One region of the Dechloromonas aquae genome, then DNA from elsewhere that is predicted to be linked to it. Evidence: predicted binding sites of a transcription regulator. Region 1 holds the regulator's gene; the other holds the start of a gene.

Region 1 (9,935 bases):
CATCTTGTGTATCTCTCTCTGTGCCGCTTATTGCGCGGGATTCAACGCAGCGACGCCACGCGTCATGCAGTCGAGGAAGCGGTCGAAAAGGTAGGCCACATCATGCGGACCGGGGCTGGCTTCCGGATGCCCCTGAAAGGAGAAGGCCGGCACGTCGGTGCGCGCAATGCCTTGCAGGGAACCGTCGAACAACGAGACGTGGGTAGGACGCAGATTGGCGGGCAATGAATCGGCATCAACTGCAAAGCCGTGGTTCTGGCTGGTGATCAACACCTGACCGGTATCCATGTCTTTGACCGGATGGTTGGCGCCGTGGTGCCCGAATTTCATCTTCAGGGTCTTGGCGCCGGAAGCAAGCGCCAGCAACTGATGCCCCAGGCAGATACCGAAGGTCGGCACTCCGCGCTCAAGGAATTCACGAATGGCAGCAATCGCGTACTCACAAGGCTCGGGATCGCCCGGACCATTCGACAGGAAGACGCCATCCGGCTTCATTGCCAGCACGTCGGCCGCAGGGGTCTGGGCCGGCACAACGGTCAGCTTGACCCCACGTTCGGCCAACATGCGCAGGATATTTCGCTTGACTCCAAAGTCGTAAGCAACGACATGGAAACGCTCTTCGGCACGCTGCTTGTAACCCTGCAGGGTCCACTCAGCCTCGTTCCAGAGATAGCCTTCCTTGGCTGAAACAACCTTGGCCAGATCCATCCCGGCCAACCCCGGGAAGGCCCGAGCCATGGCCAGCGCCTTCGACTCATCAGCTTCGCCGGCCAGAATACAACCAGCCTGAGCCCCCTTTTCACGGAGAATGCGGGTCAGCTTGCGGGTATCAATCCCGGCGATGGCAACAATGCCGTGCTTTTTCAAATAGGACGACAAATCGTCCTGACAACGCCAATTGGAAGCACGCCGCGGTAGATCACGAATGACCAGCCCAGCAGCGTAGTTCGCATTGGATTCAAAATCTTCCGCATTGCAGCCGGTATTGCCGATATGCGGATAGGTCAGCGTCACAATCTGACGGCAATAGGAAGGATCGGTAAGGATTTCCTGATACCCCGACATGGCAGTATTGAATACCACTTCGCCGCTGGTGACGCCGTCAGCGCCGATGGACTGGCCGCGAAAGACCGTACCGTCGGCAAGGGCAAGAATGGCGGGGGAAAATGAGGGCAACAAGGACACGACCGGCTCTCCTGGGAATTTCAGCTTATTCATGCGCCAAGCGGGAAGGCTTTCGCCTCCCCGCTTGTACTTTCAAACCTTCCAATTTTAGCCGAAAAGCCCACCCTCAGGCAAATCGAACACCGGAAAAAGCCAGCCAATCAACGCAAACCGAGTACATCCTGCATATCGAACAAGCCATTTTTGCGCCCAGCAAGAAAACGCGCTGCCCGCAAGCTACCGAGAGCATAAGGCATGCGACTACTCGCCTTATGGGTCACCTCGACCCGTTCGCCGAGGCCACAGAACATAACCGTATGGTCACCAACAATATCTCCGCCCCGCACCGTCGCAAAACCAATGGTGGAAGGATCGCGCTCACCGGTCACGCCTTCGCGCCCATAGACCGCACACGCCTTGAGGTCACGCTCCAGCGCCCCGGCAATGACCTCACCCATGCGCAACGCCGTACCAGAGGGCGCGTCGATTTTCATGCGGTGGTGAGCCTCGACGATTTCGATATCGTAGCCCTGACTCAAAATCCGGGCAGCCGTATCAAGCAACTTGAAAACCAGATTGACCCCAACGGCCATATTGGGAGCAAAAACCACAGGAATGTCTTCTGCTGCCTTGGCAATCGCCGCCTTGCCCTCTGCCTCGAAACCGGTCGTCCCGATAACAATGGCCACCCCCGCCTGACGACACAACTCAAGATGCCGCAAAGTCCCTTCCGGCCGAGTAAAGTCAATCAGACAATCAATTGCTGCCATACCGCCGACCAGATCGTCACTGACCAGCACCGGAGCAGCCATCCCAACCAGTTCACCAGCGCTCTTGCCAACCGCCGGACTACCGGGCAAATCGAAGGCCGCCCCGAGCACCACCCGCTCATCCTTGAGCACAGCCTCGATCAGCATCCGTCCCATGCGCCCACTGGCGCCCACAATTCCAATCCGCGGTACAGTCATTTTACAAACCAATCATATTCATCAAACGGCGCAAATAGCCCTGCTCTTCACTTGGTGGCAAGCCCTTCGCCGCAGCCTCCGGCGAGATGGAGCCCAGATCGACGACCCGATTGCGAGCCACCGGCGCAACCAAATCGGCTACTGCAGCCACCTCAACGTCACCCGCAACCCGCTCAAGACGATTATCACCGTCGAAAAAGAGAGCCAGCTTGCGAGTCTCAACCTGCTCCGTCTGACCATTGCGGTAACGATAGACATAATCCCAGCGTTGCTGATGGAAAATATCCGCCACCAGTGGCGTACCCAGCACGTAACGAACCTGATCGCGGGTAAGCCCAGGCTTCAGTTGCGCCACCATTTCCTGCGACAGGACATTGCCCTGCTGAACATCAATCTTGTATTCGCTGACGAAAGCAGGCTTGTAGGAACAAGCTGCAATCGACAGGCAAAAACCAAGCGTAAACAACGGGCGAAATAAAGGCATGCTCAATTCCGGAGTTTCTCAAACGACGGGGAAGCGTTATATCATACCCGAAATCCCCAACGGCCCAGAGCCACTGATTTCCGGAAAAAATACAAGATGAGCGACGCGCAAAGCCTGAAAAACATCGGGCTGAAAGCCACTTTCCCCCGCCTGAAAATTCTCGAACTGTTCGAGAACAGCACCCAGCGACACTTGGCAGCAGAAGACGTTTACCGCCTATTGATAGCGGAAAACATGGATATTGGCCTGGCCACCGTCTACCGCGTGCTAACCCAGTTTGAACAAGCCGGCCTCCTTGAACGACATTTCTTCGAGTCAGGCAAGGCCGTATTCGAAATCAACCGCGGCAAACACCACGACCACCTGGTTTGCATCAACTGCGGCCGCGTCGAAGAATTTTACGACCCGGAAATCGAGCGCCGGCAGAATGCGATTGCCGAAGAGCGCGGTTTTGCCATCCAGGACCACGCTTTATACCTATACGCTCAATGCACCAAGAGCGCCTGCCCGCACCGCCAGGACAAGGACAACTGATACAGCGATGCCCGATTTAAGTACAGGCAACGCAGCCAGCCAGTGGCTGGCATCGGCAGGCACCAGCTTTGCGCTGATCACCCTGGCGGAATTCGGCGATAAAAGTCAGCTGGTCTGCATGACGCTGGCCGCACGCCACCGAGGACTACCGGTAGCAGCCGGGGCCCTCTCCGCCTTTGCCCTGCTCAACCTGCTGGCCACATTATTCGGCGCTGCAGTTGCAGCCTGGCTTCCCGAATGGCTGATCACTGCAGCTGTCGCAACTCTCTTTGCCGCCTTCGGCATCAGCGCCTTGCGCTACCAGGAGGATGACGAGGAGGAAGCCTGCCCGGACAAGCCGGGACACGGAATTTTTGCCACAACTTTCCTGCTGATTTTTCTCGCCGAATTTGGCGACAAAACGCAAATTGCCGTTGCTGGCCTCAGCAGCACACAAGCCACTACCGCTGTCTGGTGTGGTGCCACCCTGGCCCTGGCCGGCACCTCGCTGATCGGAATTTACGCTGGGCGACGCTGGCTCAAGCGCTTGCCACTGGCCTGGATTCATCGCGTCAGTGGTGCGCTGTTCCTGCTGCTTGCGGCCTTCGCCCTCAGCCGCCTGTTCTGAGCTGCCTCAAGCCCAAGCCTCGACGGCTGGCGGCACCAGACCGCCACCCATCTGACGATAGGCAGCCACACCGTGCAGCGCAAACGGATCGCGTGCTGCCGACTCGGTACCTGCCCCCGCGTCTTCGGCCCGTGCCTGTTCGCGCCTTGCTTCCTGCGCCATGCGCGCCGCCTGCGCTGCCACTGAACGGTCCTGCGCCGACGGATCGGCAGGCGCCAATGCCGCCGCCTGTACCTGCTCTGCCCTGGCCAGTGTTTCACCCGGAGTACGGCCGGGCGCCATACTAATCGCCACTTCTCCGGCGACAGCATATTGCCGGCCATCAGGCCCCCGCTGATATTGATAACTGGCACTACCGGCCAGCCCCGCACCAGCCGCCTGATGAGCCTGCTCATGAGCTCGAACCTTGCGATCAACAGCCGCCAAGCGAACCAGTTGCTGCGCCTCATCAACCCCTTCCCGCCCTCGACCGGAACCACTGGATGCACGCCCAGCGAGGGGGACACCTGACGGCCAGGCTAACGAAATTGAAACAGGATAGGCAACAGACATGGAAACACGATCTGCAGAAGGAGGTGGCGCCAGGCCCAGCCAGGCCAAAACCTCAGGCGAATGAAATAAAACCCACCATTTGGGTCAGGCCAAACGTGTCCGACAGAAACCAAAAACTCGTATTGACTATAGCCCCGCTACTAGCCGAAACCAATCAAATGGTTTCTAGGGCCAGCAATTCGCGCGCATGTGCCAGAGTGATTTCAGTCAACTCAACCCCGCCGAGCATGCGGGCAATTTCACCAATCCGCTCCTGTTCGCCCAGCGGGTAGATCGAACTAACCACCTCCTCACCCTGACGCGACTTGGCTACCTGCCACTGCCAGTTGGCCCGGGCCGCAACCTGCGGCAAATGAGTCACGCAAAGCACCTGGCGCTCCGCTCCAAGTTGTCGCAACAACCGCCCGACAATCTCGGCTACCCCTCCACCGATCCCGACATCGACTTCGTCAAAAATCAGGGTTGGAACCTTGGCTGAACGCGAAGTCAAAACCTGAATTGCCAGACTGATACGCGATAACTCGCCCCCTGAAGCCACCTTGGCCAAGGGCCTGGCTTCATTGCCAGCCAGTCCGCCGATCCGGAACTCAACCTGCTCCAGGCCAAAGGGAGCCGGTCGCTCGACTTCCAGCAGAGCGACTTCAAAACGACCGGAGGCCAGCGCCAACTGCTGCATGGTTGCACTGACGGCCCGACCAACTTCAACCGCCGCAGCCCGGCGAGCCTCGGACAACTGTCCCGCCAAGGCACGATAGGCAGCTTCGGTCGCAACCACACGCGATTGCAACAACTCCAGGTCAGCCGCGGCCTGCAACTCGCCCAATCGCCGCTGCCAACCGATCAATAATGCCGGCAACTCCGCCGGCGTCACACGCTGACGACGCGCCTGCGCCAAAATGGCATCAATCCGCTGCTCAACCTCGCTTAGACGCTCCGGGTCAAGATCAACTCGATCCAGATAGCGTTGCAGCTGGGACACCGCCTCACCCAGTTCGGCCTGCACCGACTCCAGCAAAGCGGCAACCTCGGCAAGCGCCGGATCGAACTCGGCCACACCCTGCAAGCGGGCTACCGCGCTATCGACCTGCTTTTCGCACGCAACTTCTTCGCCAGCCAGCACCTCCAGCGCGAATTGTGCACCGGCCATCAAACCAGCCGCATGCCCCAGACGGCGCTGCTCGATTTCGAGCTGATTCCATTCGTCGACCGTAAAAGCCAAACGTTCAAGTTCAGCCACCTGCCACTCGAGTTGCTCGCGCTCGCGTTGCAGACTCTCGGCGTCGTGAGTCGCCTGCTCCAGCGTCTGCCGCGCAGCTCGCCAGGCCCGCCAGGTTTCACCCAACTGCATCACCAGCCCGGACAAGCCAGCGTGCTGATCGAATAATTGACGCTGGGCGTCCGGCCGCAAAAGCGATTGATGCGCGTGTTGACCGTGGATATCGACCAACCAGTCACCTACTTCGCGCAACTGCTGGGCAGTGGCGGAAGAACCATTGATATACGCCCGGGAGCGCCCGCCCGCATCGATCACACGCCGCAGCAGCAATTCGTCGTCGTGCGAGAAATCATGGGCCGCCAACCATTCGGCAACTTCGGGCTGAGCCGAAATATCAAAGACCGCTCCCACCTCGGCACGCTCACGCCCTGCCCGGACCACGCCAGCGTCAGCTCGCTCGCCAAGGGCCAAGGCTAAAGCGTCAATCAGAATCGACTTGCCAGCCCCGGTTTCACCGGTCAATGCACCGAACCCGGAAGAAAACTCCAACTCCAGCCGATCAACAATCACGAAATCACGAATCGACAGACTGCGCAGCATCAAACCCCCTTGGGACGTTCGCTCCAATGCAGTTTCTGCCGCAACATCGCAAAATAGCTGTAGCCCGGCGGATGGAGCAGACAAATGGTGTATTCGGAACGGCGCAGCCGGATGCAATCGTCCGGCTGCAGATCAAGCGTAACCTGGCCGTCGAAATGCGCCCGCGCATCGTCGGCATTGGCGATCCGCAATTCGATTTCGGCGCTGTCATTGACAATGATCGGACGGTTGCTCAAGGCGTGCGGGCACAAGGGCACCAGCGCGATGCCGGTCAACGTCGGATGCAGGATCGGCCCGCCAGCCGACAGCGAATAAGCGGTGGAGCCGGTCGGCGTGGAAACGATCAGACCATCGGAGCGCAGGTTGTAAATGAACTCGCCGTCGATGAAGAGTTCGAACTCGATCATCCGGCCGATGGCACCCTTGTCGATCACCACGTCGTTAAGTGCCATATTGCTGGCGATCTCGCGCCCCTGGCGCACGATCTCGGCAGCGAGCAGCATCCGCTTCTCGGGCGTAAACCGCCCGTCGAGCAGATCGTCCATGCAGGTCAGCATATCGTCACGACCGATGTCGGTCATGAACCCCAACCGCCCCTGATTAACCCCGACCAGCGGCACCCCGTAACGTGCCAGCCGCCGGGCGGCATTCAGCATGGTGCCGTCGCCACCCAAGACGATGGCAAGATCGGCATGGGCCCCGATATCGTTGAAACCGCAAGTCACCCAACGCGCCAGATCGACCAGGCGGCCAATGTTTTCGGCCGTCTCGCGCTCAACGAAAACGGAAACACCCCGTTCGTGCAGATACTCTGCCAGCCGGCGCAGGGACTCTGCGATTTCCGGACTGTGGTAACGGCCGATCAGGGCGATGGTGCGCGGGGGACGAAGGGAAGCATAGCTTCTAATCATGGGGGCGAATTCTTGCACAAAAAGCGCTTGCTGCGTCTGCCCATGTTTTTTGTACAATCGCGCCATGCTGGATGAACGCTCAAGAAGCCTGCTCAAGACACTGGTCGAACATTATATCGCCGAGGGCCAACCGGTCGGCTCGCGCGTCCTTTCGCGCGTTTCCGGTCTCGACCTGTCGCCGGCGACGATCCGCAACGTCATGGCCGACCTCGAAGATGCTGGCTTTGTTGCCAGCCCGCACACCTCGGCCGGACGGATTCCGACTGCGCGCGGCTATCGTCTGTTTGTCGACAGCCTGCTCACCGTACAACCGCTGGAAGCCCGTCAACTCGGCGAAATGGAGGAAGCCCTGCACGGGCTGCCAGCCAGCCAGTTGATTGCCAATGCCTCGCAGATGCTCTCCAGCCTGACCCATTTTGCCGGAGTGGTAGTTTCACCGCGACGAACACAGACGCTGATCCGGCAAATCGAATTTCTCAGCCTTTCCGAAAAACGTATCCTGCTGATCCTGGTCACCACCGATGGCGACGTGCAAAACCGCATCGTCCATACCGACCGCAGCTACAGCGCCAGCGAGCTGACCACTGCTGCCAACTACCTGAACCAGCATTTTGCCGGCCAGGATTTCGAGCAGATTCGTCGCCGCCTGTCGCACGAGATCCAGCAACTGCGCGACGACATCAAACCACTGATGACCCTGGCCCTCGAAGCCGGCGATGCAGCCCTGGCCGAAAATAATTCGCCCTACGTGATCAGCGGTGAAAAAAACCTGCTTGACGTCGACGAACTGGCCTCGAACATGCAACGCCTGCGCAAGCTCTTCGACTTGTTCGAACAACGCTCCAGCCTGATGCGCCTGCTTGATGTTTCCCATCGTGCCGACGGCGTCCAGATTTTTATTGGCAGCGAATCGGGCATCGCTCCGCTCGACGAATGCAGCGTGATCGCCGCACCCTACTCAGTCAATGGCCAGGTGGTCGGCTCACTTGGCGTGATTGGCCCGACCCGCATGGCCTATGAGCGCGTGATTCCGATTGTTGACATCACCGCCCGCATGCTTTCCTCCGCACTTTCCCACCCGGATACCCCCTGATGCCCCGCTATCTCCCCGAACCGCCGTACCAGCATGGCACGGCCGGTCACACGGCTGTTGTCCTGGTCAACCTGGGCACCCCGGACGCTCCTGATGCACCATCATTGCGCCGCTACCTCAAGCAGTTTCTTTCCGATCCTCGTGTCGTCGAAATCCCGCGCCTGGTCTGGTGGCCCATCCTGAACGGGATCATTCTCAACACCCGCCCGAAAAAATCCGCTGCCAAATACGCCAGCATCTGGATGAACGAAGGTTCGCCGCTACGCGTTCACACCGAGCGACAAGCGCAACTGCTGGCCAAGTCATTCGCCCAGCGGAGCGTCCCGGTCAGGGTCGAATGGGCAATGCGTTACGGCACCCCGAGCATTCCCGACACCCTCTCACGCCTCAAGGCACAGGGAGCCGAGCGCATCCTGTTGCTGCCGCTCTATCCACAATATGCCGCCAGCACCGGCGCCACCGTGGTGGACGAGGCCGCCCGCTGGCTCCTGCAGACCCGCAACCAGCCCGAGCTACGTTTCATCAAGCACTTTCACGACCACCCCGGATACATTAGTGCGCTCGCAAACAGCATTCGCGCACACTGGGACAACCACGGTCAACTCGGCCCACGCGACAAATTGCTCCTCAGTTTTCATGGTTTGCCCAAGCGCAGCCTGGACCTTGGCGACCCTTATTTTTGCGAATGCCAGAAAACCGGGCGACTGGTAGCTGAACAACTGGGTTTGCAACAAGGCCAATACCAAGTCTGCTTCCAGTCGCGCTTTGGCAAAGCCGAATGGCTGCAACCCTACACCGCACCGACCCTTGCAACCTGGGCCAGAGAAGGAATCGAACGGGTCGATGTCATCTGCCCGGGATTTGTCGCCGACTGCCTGGAAACACTCGAAGAAATCGCACTTGAAGGACGCGACGATTTCATTGCTGCCGGCGGCAAGGCCTATCACTACATTCCCGCGCTCAACGAAAGCCCGGACTGGATCGATACCCTGCATGCGATCACCGTACAAGCACTGGCGGGCTGGCTGGAGCAAGCACAACCCGACCAGACCGCACTCGCTGACTCTGCGCGCCGCGCTAGTGCACTGGGGAGAAATAAATAGTCCTGCACACTTAATTGCCGGCCATACCCGCCGTTAACCCGGACATCCCCTGCCTTGGAGAACGGCGATGAAAATTGCAGCCAGCAATGTACAAATGGACTCGGCGCACGCTGCGCGGAAACAGCGCGAAGTGCATGAAACATTACGCACTTGGGGAGGACTGCGTCCCGCTGCCCAACCTCCCCAAGGCAACGGCGAGACTCCTGCCAATGTCCTTATTTCATCTGCCGGCCGCGAATTGGCGGCAGCCGATGGCAGCGGACAGGCACGTGAAATCGATGACGAAATTCGGGACAAGGTCGCCAAAGACCCCAAAACACAATTGATTCGCTCAGTGGTCGAATTCTTCCTCGGCCACGAAGTGGAGATTTTCGACAGCGCCGAACTGCAGAGCGAAATTAGCAGTACGCGTAGTCAGCAGGCCTCGATCGAAGCCAGCCTTGAGCGTAGCCGGGCCGGTTTCGAACTAACCCGCCGGGAAACCTACCGAGAGGTCGAATCGACACAATTCGCTGCCGAGGGGAAAGTACTTACCGCCGACGGCCAGGAAATATCGTTCAAGATTGAACTCTCGATGCAGCGCGAGTTTTATCAGGAAAGCAGCCAGACCTTGCGGGTTGGGCAAGAGCCCCGGCGCAAGGATCCATTGGTCCTGAACTTCAATGGCAACGCAGCCCAATTGACCGACCAGCGCTTTGCCTTC
Region 2 (9,935 bases), 770 kb from region 1:
CCTGCTGCGGACGCGGGTCGATATGGTCCAGGAACGCCAGATCACCGAACTGCTCAGCGGCATGCACAGCACTGCTTCCACGCAGCTCAAGCTGCAACACGCCGTCGAGGGGCTCTCCGTCGTCGCCATTTCGTACTACGCGATCTCCCTGCTGTCGCACCTTCTGCGCGGCGCGGAAGACCTTGGGCTGCACGTCAACACGCCTCTGCTGGAGGTGACGCTGGTGCCGGCCGTTCTGGTGATGGCCTTCCTGATGATCCGTGGCGTACGCAAGGGAATCGCCAGCGGACGCTGCTGATCCGGCCTGTCCATCTATCGTTTATTTAAGGAGTCATGACGTGGTGCTGCCAAGCTATCGCGTTTCCACGCGCATTTACATTTTGATCGGGCTGGCGCTACTCGGCCTCATGGTCCTCTGTTTGACCGCGCTCTACCAATTGAGGGAAGGCATGCTTGCGGATCGGAAGGCCAAACTTCGCAATCTGGTGGAGGTGGCGGTTGGCATCGTCAGTTACCATCACAAGCTGGCCTTGGAAGGGAAAATGCCGGATGGCGAAGCGCGCTTGGCAGCCCGGGAGGCGCTACGCAACATCCGCTACGAAGGGAAGGAGTACATTTTCATTCACTCTTTTCATCCGCAGATGACCTACCTCCTTCTTCCGCCCAAACCGGAATTGGAAGGGAGTGATTCTTCTGGGTTGAAGGATGTCAACGGCAAATACATCATTCGCGACCTGACCAAGGCAGCGCGTGAAGGAGGTGGGTATGTCGAATATTGGTATCCCCGCCCCGGGCAGCAGCAAGCCGAACCCAAACTATCCTATGCTGCCCAGTTTGCCCCCTGGAACTGGGTCATAGGGACGGGTATCTACATCGACGACATCGATAGCGAGTATCGAAAAAATGCACTGCTGCTGGGTGGCGTGTCTGCCGGCTTGCTGATACTGCTTGCCTTGTGCGGCTGGCAGACATCATCCAGCATCCTTCGTCGTCTGGGGGGCGAACCCCAGGTGGCAACCGAAATCATGCAGCGTGTGGCCGGCGGCGACTTGACGGCGCGGATTGACAATGTTCCGGCCAACAGCCTTCTCGGTGCCCTGGGAACCATGGTCGGCGCCCTGCGTGACATGGTCGGAGGCATCAATAGCGACGCCAATCGCGTGGTCGAAAATGCTGAGAAAATCGCATGTGCCTCCGGTGAAATCGCCAAGGCAGCCGAACTGCAGGCCGATTCGACTTCGGCCATGGCAGCGGCCATTGAGGAACTCACGGTGAGTTCCAGCCATATCTCGGACAGCGCCCGCGAGAGCACTCGCGAAACCACCGAAGCGGCGGAGCTCGCAGGGCGTGGCAGCGAGCGGGTCAATCAGGCTGCCGCAGCGATTGAAAAGATATCCAAAACTGTCTCGGGGGCCTCCGGCAGAATCCATGCGCTGGTGGAACGCGCCAAGCAGGTATCGACCATCGCTGGCGTGATCAAGGACATCGCCGGACAGACCAACTTGCTCGCGCTCAATGCCGCCATCGAGGCCGCCCGCGCCGGCGAACAGGGGCGTGGCTTTGCGGTCGTGGCCGACGAAGTGCGCAAGCTAGCCGAGAGAACCTCCTGTGCCACGCTGGAAATCGAGCAAATGATTTCTGGCATTCAGCTGGATACGGTCGGTGCAGTCGAGGCCATGAGCACCGCGCTGCCCGAAGTCCATGAAGGGGTCCATCTTGCTTCGTCGGCCTCGGAGTCGCTGCTGGCAATCGAGGGCAGTGCTCGAAGAACCCTGCAACGCGTTGGCGAAGTCGCCGATGCCACCCGTGAGCAAAGCGCGGCCAGCACTGCCATCGCTCAACGTGTCGAGCAGATTGCCAACATGGTCGAGGAAACGACGGAAACCATCCGTGGTACCGCCGCTGCTGCCCACGAACTGCAAAGCATTGCCACCAATCTGCGTCAGCTTGTAGGACGGTTCAAGACGGAGAGCTATAGCTGACGGCGATGTCCAAGGGGGCTCACACAATAGGGGGCTGATCCCTATTGTTCTTTGCGAATGTTCTTGGAGGCGATCATCGCGAGCAGGACGTCGATTTGTTCATGGCTATTCAAATCCAGCATGAAGCGTGCGGTTTTGCCCTATCCTCATAAATCTGTCCGTAGACCTATACAAAGCTGCAGTTACTAGTTGTGTGTCGAAAGACCGCTTCGGCCGAATAGCGGGAATGGGTGGGAGTGACGTCTATTGCTTTGTCGTGAGTCAAACGGGCTGAAAGGCGGATAGGCTCTCAGTTTGAGTGATCATTCCTCCCAAATTGAGTGATCAACGACAAGTGGTTTTGTCGTCAGGGTCTTGAAATCACTCGGCCTCGTCCCTATTATTAGCACTCGTTGCGGTTGAGTGCTAATAGCCTTGCCGTACCGCCGCTGCAATCGATTGCGCGGCCCGTTTTCTTATCATTGGTTGTAAACCAGCTTTTTAGGAGTCAGTTCAATGAATATCCGTCCTTTGCACGACCGTGTGATCGTCAAGCGCGTCGAAGCCGAGCGCACCACTGCTTCCGGTATCGTCATCCCTGATTCCGCCGGCGAGAAGCCGGATCAGGGTGAAATCCTGGCCGTTGGCCCGGGCAAGCGCGACGATAACGGCAAGCAGATCGCCCTCGACGTCAAGGTCGGCGATCGCGTCCTGTTCGGCAAGTACGCCGGCCAGTCGGTCAAGGTTGACGGCCAGGAAGTCCTGGTCATGCGCGAAGAAGACATCATGGGTGTCCTGCAGAAGTAATTTCTGCGGTCGACTTCTCAACAGATCAAATTTCAGGAGTTTTAAATGGCAGCTAAAGACGTCAAATTCGGTGATTCCGCCCGCGCCCGCATGGTCGAAGGCATCAACATCCTGGCCGACGCGGTCAAGGTTACCCTCGGTCCCAAGGGCCGCAATGTCGTGCTCGACCGTTCCTTCGGTGGCCCGACCGTGACCAAGGACGGCGTTTCCGTCGCCAAGGAAATCGAACTCAAGGACAAGTTTGCCAACATGGGCGCCCAGATGGTCAAGGAAGTTGCTTCCAAGACCTCCGACATCGCCGGTGACGGCACCACCACCGCCACCGTGCTGGCCCAGGCCATCGTCCGCGAAGGCATGAAGTACGTCGCCGCCGGCATGAACCCGATGGACCTCAAGCGCGGCATCGACAAGGCTGTCGCCGCCACCATCGAAGAACTGAAGCAGATTTCCAAGCCGTGCACCACGACCAAGGAAATCGCCCAGGTCGGTTCCATCTCCGCCAACTCCGACGCCGACATCGGCAACATCATCGCCGAAGCGATGGAAAAGGTCGGCAAGGAAGGCGTCATCACCGTTGAAGACGGCAAGTCCCTGAACAACGAACTCGACGTCGTCGAAGGCATGCAGTTCGACCGTGGCTACCTGTCCCCGTACTTCATCAACAACCCGGAAAAGCAGATCGCCCTGCTCGACAACCCGTTTGTTCTGCTCTTCGACAAGAAGATCTCCAACATTCGTGACCTGCTGCCGGTGCTGGAACAAGTCGCCAAGGCTTCCCGCCCGCTGCTGATCATCGCTGAAGACGTCGATGGCGAAGCGCTGGCCACCCTGGTTGTGAACAACATCCGTGGCATCCTCAAGACCGTTGCCGTCAAGGCCCCGGGCTTCGGCGACCGTCGCAAGGCCATGCTCGAAGACATCGCCATCCTGACCGGTGGTACCGTGATCTCCGAAGAGACCGGTCTGTCCCTGGAAAAGGCTACCCTGAAGGATCTGGGCCAGGCCAAGCGCGTTGAAATCGCCAAGGAAAACACCACCATCATCGACGGTGCCGGCGACGAAGTCGCGATCCAGGCCCGCGTCAAGCAGATCCGCATCCAGATCGAGGAAGCCACCTCCGATTACGACCGCGAAAAGCTGCAGGAACGTGTAGCCAAGCTGGCTGGCGGTGTCGCCGTGATCAAGGTGGGCGCTGCCACCGAAGTCGAAATGAAGGAAAAGAAGGCTCGTGTCGAAGACGCGCTGCACGCTACCCGTGCCGCCGTTGAAGAAGGCATCGTTCCTGGCGGTGGCGTTGCGCTGCTGCGTGCCCGCGCTGCGGTCAAGGGCCTCAAGGCCGACAACCACGACCAGGACGCTGGCGTGAAGCTGATCCTCAAGGCGATCGAAGCCCCGCTGCGCGAAATCGTCAGCAATGCTGGCGACGAGCCGTCCGTGGTGGTCGACAAGGTCGTTCGTGGCAAGGGTAACTACGGTTACAACGCCGCCACCGGCGAGTACGGTGACATGGTTGAGATGGGCGTGCTCGATCCGACCAAGGTCACCCGCACCGCGCTGCAAAACGCTGCTTCCGTGGCCGGCCTGATGCTGACCACCGAGTGCATGGTCGCCGAACTGGCTGAAGACAAGCCGGCTGGTGGCATGCCTGACATGGGCGGCATGGGTGGTATGGGCGGCATGGGCGGCATGGGCATGTAAGCCTTCCCCGTCTTCTGTTTTACCCGGCAAGGGCTCCGCGCAAGCGGGGCCCTTGTTTTTTTATGTGTTTTCACGGTCGACCGTGAAAATGCCGGGTTTTGTTTTGTGACATCGTTTGTGCTTTTCGTAACGCCTGTAAGCTGACTGTAAGAACAGGCGCCTAAATTAGGCTCTGCAGCAATGCCTCTATAACCAAAAGTCTGAGGAGCAAATCAATGCAAGGCAATGTTTACGAGAAGATTCGGGCCAACCCGAAGTATCAGCAGTTGAAAGATACTCGTAACACCTATGGCTGGATCATGACGATCCTGATGCTGGTGGTGTACTACGGGTTCATCGCGCTGATCGCCTTCAATAAATCCTTCCTGGCCACGCCGTTGGGCAGCACCGGGGTGACGACGGTCGGGATTCCGATCGGTGTCGGCGTGATCCTGTTTACGATCATCATCACCGGCATCTATGTCCGTCGCGCGAACACCGAGTTCGACGCGCTCAAGGAAGAAATCATTCGGGAGGCCAAATAATGGCGAAGACCTTCAAGCAACTGGCGGCCCTGGTCGCCATGCTGGCCGCCGCTGGTGCCGCAGTCGCTGCTGGCGCTGACCTCGGTCAGGCAGAAAAGCAGGCGACCAACTGGACCGCGATCATCATGTTCGCTCTGTTCGTGGCGGGTACCCTGTACATTACCAAGTGGGCCGCCGCCAAGACCAAGTCGGCTGCTGACTTCTACACCGGTGGTGGCGGTATCACCGGCTTCCAGAACGGTCTGGCGATTGCCGGCGACTACATGTCGGCCGCGTCCTTCCTCGGTATTTCCGCTGCGGTGATGGCCAACGGCTACGATGGTCTGATCTTCTCGATCGGCTTCCTCGTCGGCTGGCCGATCATCACCTTCCTGATGGCAGAGCGTCTGCGCAACCTCGGCAAATTCACCTTTGCTGACGTGGCCGCCTACCGCTTCAAGCAGACCCCGATCCGCGCCTTTGCCGCGACCGGTACGCTGGTGGTGGTTGCCTTCTACCTGATCGCCCAGATGGTCGGTGCCGGCCAGCTGATCAAGCTGCTCTTCGGTCTGGAGTACTGGATGGCGGTGGTCATCGTCGGTGTGCTGATGATGATCTATGTGCTGTTCGGCGGCATGACCGCGACGACCTGGGTGCAGATCATCAAGGCCATCCTGCTGCTGGCCGGTGCGTCCTTCATGGCCTTCATGGTGCTGGTCAAGTTCGGCTTCAGCCCGGAAGCGATGTTCGCCAAGGCCGTCGAAATCAAGGCTGCGCTCGCTGCCAAGGATGCCAAGCTGATCGAAGAAGCTGCTGCCAAGGGTGTTGAAGTCACGACGCTGGCTGCTACCAAAGGTCTGTCGATCATGGGCCCGGGTACCTTCGTGAAGGATCCGATCTCCGCCATCTCCTTCGGTATGGCCCTGATGTTCGGTACCGCCGGTCTGCCGCACATCCTGATGCGCTTCTTCACCGTGCCGGATGCCAAGGAAGCCCGCAAGTCCGTGTTCTGGGCAACCACCTGGATCGGCTACTTCTACATCCTGACCTTCATCATTGGCTTCGGCGCCATCTGCTTCGTGCTGACCGACCCGACCTTCCTGGACGCCAAGGGTGCCCTGAAGGGTGGCGGTAACATGGCGGCTATCCACCTGGCCTCCGCTGTTGGCGGCAACGTCTTCCTCGGCTTCATCTCCGCAGTTGCCTTCGCCACCATCCTGGCTGTGGTTGCCGGTCTGACCCTGTCCGGCGCTTCTGCTGTGTCGCACGACTTGTACGCTACCGTGTTCAAGAACGGCAATGCCGACTCCGCTTCCGAACTGCGTGTTTCCCGCATCACCACCATGGTGCTGGGCGTGATTGCCGTAGTCCTGGGGATCGCCTTCGAAAAGCAGAACATTGCCTTCATGGTCTCGCTGGCCTTCGCGATTGCTGCTTCCGCCAACTTCCCGGTTCTCTTCATGTCCGTGCTGTGGAAGAACTGCACCACCAAGGGTGCCGTGATCGGTGGTTTCCTGGGTCTGATCTCCTCGGTTGGCCTGACCGTGGTTTCCCCGTCGATCTGGGAAGCGGTTATGGGCAATCCGAAGGGCTCCGCCTGGTTCCCCTACACCTCCCCGGCTCTGTTCTCGATGACCATCGGCTTCGTCGGTATCTGGCTGTTCTCGATCCTCGACAACAGCGAGCAGGCCAAGAAGGAGCGTGCTGACTTCGCGGATCAGGAAACCCGTTCCGAAACCGGTGTCGGTGCCGCTGCTGCCAGCGCTCACTAATTGACAAGCTGTTTCTGAAAGCAAGGCCCGGGCGAGTCCCGGGCCTTTTTCATTGTGGTGGCGGTAATGTGCGCACTGGCCAACGAAGTTCGCCCGGGGCGCAGGCGTGCGCGCAGGGGAGTGCCTTGTGGCTCAGGTGAATCCAGGGAAAGGGGAGGCTGTCGCTGCGACCGGAGGTCGAAAAAAACGGTAGGGGATCGCCGAGTGCAGGATCGGGCAATCCCCTGAGCTTCGCGGACGAGCCGCGGGCTCCAAAGACCATAAAAGGAGAACAGCGTGCGCATTATACCTGCGAACGGCTTACAATTGACTTACGTTGAAGCCGGTCTTTTCAGGGGTTTGAAGGATAAATGCGAATTTTGCTCGCCGAGGATGACCCGATTATCGCCGATGGGTTGGCCCGATCATTGCGGCAGGGGGGGTATGCAGTAGATTGGGCGGCGAATGGTCTGGATGCCGATACGGCCTTGATCACCTCGTCGTATGATTTGCTGATTCTTGATCTGGGCTTGCCGAAGTTGCCCGGGCTTGAGGTGCTCAAGCGTTTGCGCGGCCGTAATTCCCAGTTGCCGGTCCTGATTCTTACCGCGCTGGATGGTACCGGGGACCGGGTTCGCGGTTTGGATCTGGGCGCTGATGACTACATGGTCAAGCCTTTCGAACTGGCCGAACTGGAGGCGCGGGTTCGTGCCTTGACCCGTCGTTCGGCGGGTACCGTCCCGACCATTGTCTGTGGCGCCCTGACGTATGATCAGGTTGGTCGGGTGGCGCAGATTCACGGTCAGGCGCTTGAGCTTTCGGCGCGCGAGGTCGGGCTGCTCGAGGTCTTGTTGATGCGCATGGGGCGTCTGGTCAGCAAGGATCAGCTGGTTGAGCATCTGTGTGGCTGGGGCGAAGAGGTCAGTCACAATGCAATCGAAGTCTATGTGCATCGCCTGCGCAAGAAGCTTGAGGCTGGCGGGGTGAAGATTGCCACCGTGCGCGGTTTGGGATATTGCCTTGAGCGTCCTGCCGTCGAGTGAGCGGACGGCGGGCGATAGCGAGCGCTCGCTGTTTGGCGAGATTCTCGACTGGATGCTGGCGCCGCTGTTATTTGTCTGGCCGCTCTCGATCGCCTTCACCCACTATTTTGCCAACAACGTCGCCAATTTCCCCTATGATCAGTCGTTGCGCGAACACGTGGTTGCGGTGGCTCGTCAGGTCAAACTGGTCGGTGGCAAGCCGGTGTTGTCTCTGCCTGCGTCGGCGCGGGCGATGTTGCGCTCGGATGAGACCGATACCGTTTATTTCCAGGTGACGACTTTCGACGGCCGCTTGCTGGCAGGGGATCGGGGTGTCGATCTGGTTTCCGGGTTGGCTTCGCCGGAAGGGGTCTCGGGGGAAGTTTATCTGCGCGACGGCGAGTCGCACGGACAGGACTTGCGAGTGGCCTACACCTATCTCAGCGAGCCACAGCAGCCGCGTGATCGCTGGGTGATTGTCGCCGTGGCTGAAACAACCGAGAAGCGGACGCAGTTGGCAAACAAGATTGTTGCCAGCGTGATTCTGCCGCAGTTCGTGATCATTCCGCTCGCGGTGATGCTGGTCTGGTTTGGCTTGTCGCGTGGTTTGCGACCGTTGACCCGCTTGCGACAAACCATCGAGGCGCGGGAGCCTGCCGATTTGTCTCCGATTGCGACACGGCGAGTGCCAGAGGAGTTGGAGCCTTTGGTCGAGGCTTTTAACGCGATGCTTGAGCGGATGAAGAAAAACGTCGAGGTGCAGCAGCGTTTTGTCGCCGATGCTGCACATCAGATGCGGACGCCGCTGACCGGCCTGAAAACGCAGGCGCAGCTGGCCATTCGCGAAACCGATCCGGAGGCCTTGCGGCATGCTTTGCGTCAGATCGGCTCCGGGGTTGACCGCGCCGGGCGTCTGGTCAATCAGTTGCTGACTTTGGCGCGTACCGAGGGGAATGAGGCGCAGCAAGCGCATCAGCCGTTGGACCTCGCGCAGCTGGTGCGTGAACAGGTCGAAGATTGGGTGATGGTGGCGATGGGGCGTGATATCGATCTCGGCTACGAGCATGCTGGGGCCTCGGTGATCGAAGGAAATGCCTTTCTCTTGCGCGAACTGGTGAAAAACCTGATCGACAATGCGTTGCGCTATACCCCGCCCGGTGGTCATGTCACTTGTCGGGTCCTGGCTGCTGGCGAATGGGTGCGTTTCGAGGTTGAGGATGATGGGATCGGGATCAGCGAGGAGCAGGCGGAACTGGTTTTTGAGCGTTTCTACCGGGTCGACGATTCTGCCGGCGAGGGCAGTGGTCTGGGTTTGGCCATCGTGCAGGAAATCGCTTTACAGCACGGCGTTCGCGCCAGTCTGCGGCCAAATCCCAGGGGCAAGGGGGCTGTAGCCAGCGTGGCCTTCGCTGCCTGGCGCCCTCCTGAGCCACCCAAGCCCCCGGATGATTATGCCGAGCTCTATCGCCAATCCCCACCGATAGGCACGTGAATACTCCGTAAACAAATAATTTCATTTTTGTGCGATTTCTCTTGCCAAGATTCAAAACGATGTCTATAATGCGGTCTTCGTTGGCCAAGTAGCTCAGTTGGTAGAGCAGCGGATTGAAAATCCGCGTGTCGGTGGTTCGATTCCGCCCTTGGCCACCAGGTTTTCGAGGCCCGGCTTTTGCCGGGCCTTTTGCTTTTGCAGGCATGAATTTCATGGGGCTGGGTTGGCGGCCAAGGCGGCGTGTATTCCCGTGAGTCCCGGTTTCACTTGGCCTGGCGACCCGGTGCCACAAGATTTTTCCAGTGCCTGATGCCCCTGTTCTCGGACTCGTCTTGCTTATGGCACAATTCCCCACTTTGCTGTGTTGTGCATAAAAAACGCTGGCAGATTCATAACCGATAGGCAAAGGGAGTAATGAAGCGCTTCTTTGATCTGATGTTGGCCTTGCTGGCCATTCTGCTTCTTTCTCCCTTGCTGTTGCTGCTGATCCTGGCTGTCCGTATTACCTCTCCAGGGCCGGCAGTTTATTGGAGCGACCGGGTCGGGCGTTACAACCGGATTTTTCGCATGCCTAAGTTCCGCAGCATGCGTATCGATACTCCGGCGGTGGCAACGCATCTGCTGGAAAATCCGGCCAGTTGGTTGACCCCGATCGGTTCCTTTCTGCGCAGGACCAGTCTCGATGAGTTGCCACAATTGTG

Evidence for each region. Region 1 encodes HrcA, which represses chaperone genes, less so after heat shock. Its sites were predicted from a motif close to TNTTAGCACTCNNNGNCNNNGAGTGCTAANA; they were not measured.
Region 2: VX159_RS01540 (co-chaperone GroES) is a predicted target of HrcA. The motif match lies at 2,363-2,393, and genes of this name have one in related genera.

What each region holds. Positions count from the first base shown of each region.
Region 1 is NZ_CP144212.1:1,086,839-1,096,773, reverse strand. It holds gene carB (carbamoyl-phosphate synthase large subunit) at 1-3, opposite strand, end outside; gene carA (glutamine-hydrolyzing carbamoyl-phosphate synthase small subunit) at 28-1,218, opposite strand; gene dapB (4-hydroxy-tetrahydrodipicolinate reductase) at 1,326-2,132, opposite strand; gene VX159_RS04955 (outer membrane protein assembly factor BamE) at 2,134-2,616, opposite strand; gene fur (ferric iron uptake transcriptional regulator) at 2,713-3,150, shown strand; gene VX159_RS04945 (TMEM165/GDT1 family protein) at 3,158-3,757, shown strand; gene VX159_RS04940 (putative metalloprotease CJM1_0395 family protein) at 3,764-4,309, opposite strand; gene recN (DNA repair protein RecN) at 4,464-6,125, opposite strand; gene VX159_RS04930 (NAD kinase) at 6,125-7,036, opposite strand; gene hrcA (heat-inducible transcriptional repressor HrcA) at 7,101-8,129, shown strand; gene hemH (ferrochelatase) at 8,129-9,232, shown strand; gene VX159_RS04915 (VCBS repeat-containing protein) at 9,300-9,935, shown strand, end outside.
Region 2 is NZ_CP144212.1:315,292-325,226, forward strand. It holds gene VX159_RS01530 (DUF3422 family protein) at 1-298, shown strand, start outside; gene VX159_RS01535 (methyl-accepting chemotaxis protein) at 450-1,982, shown strand; gene VX159_RS01540 (co-chaperone GroES) at 2,478-2,768, shown strand; gene groL (chaperonin GroEL) at 2,814-4,466, shown strand; gene VX159_RS01550 (DUF485 domain-containing protein) at 4,682-4,990, shown strand; gene VX159_RS01555 (cation acetate symporter) at 4,990-6,741, shown strand; gene VX159_RS01560 (response regulator) at 7,092-7,763, shown strand; gene VX159_RS01565 (sensor histidine kinase N-terminal domain-containing protein) at 7,741-9,234, shown strand; tRNA gene VX159_RS01570 (tRNA-Phe) at 9,317-9,392, shown strand; gene VX159_RS01575 (sugar transferase) at 9,649-9,935, shown strand, end outside.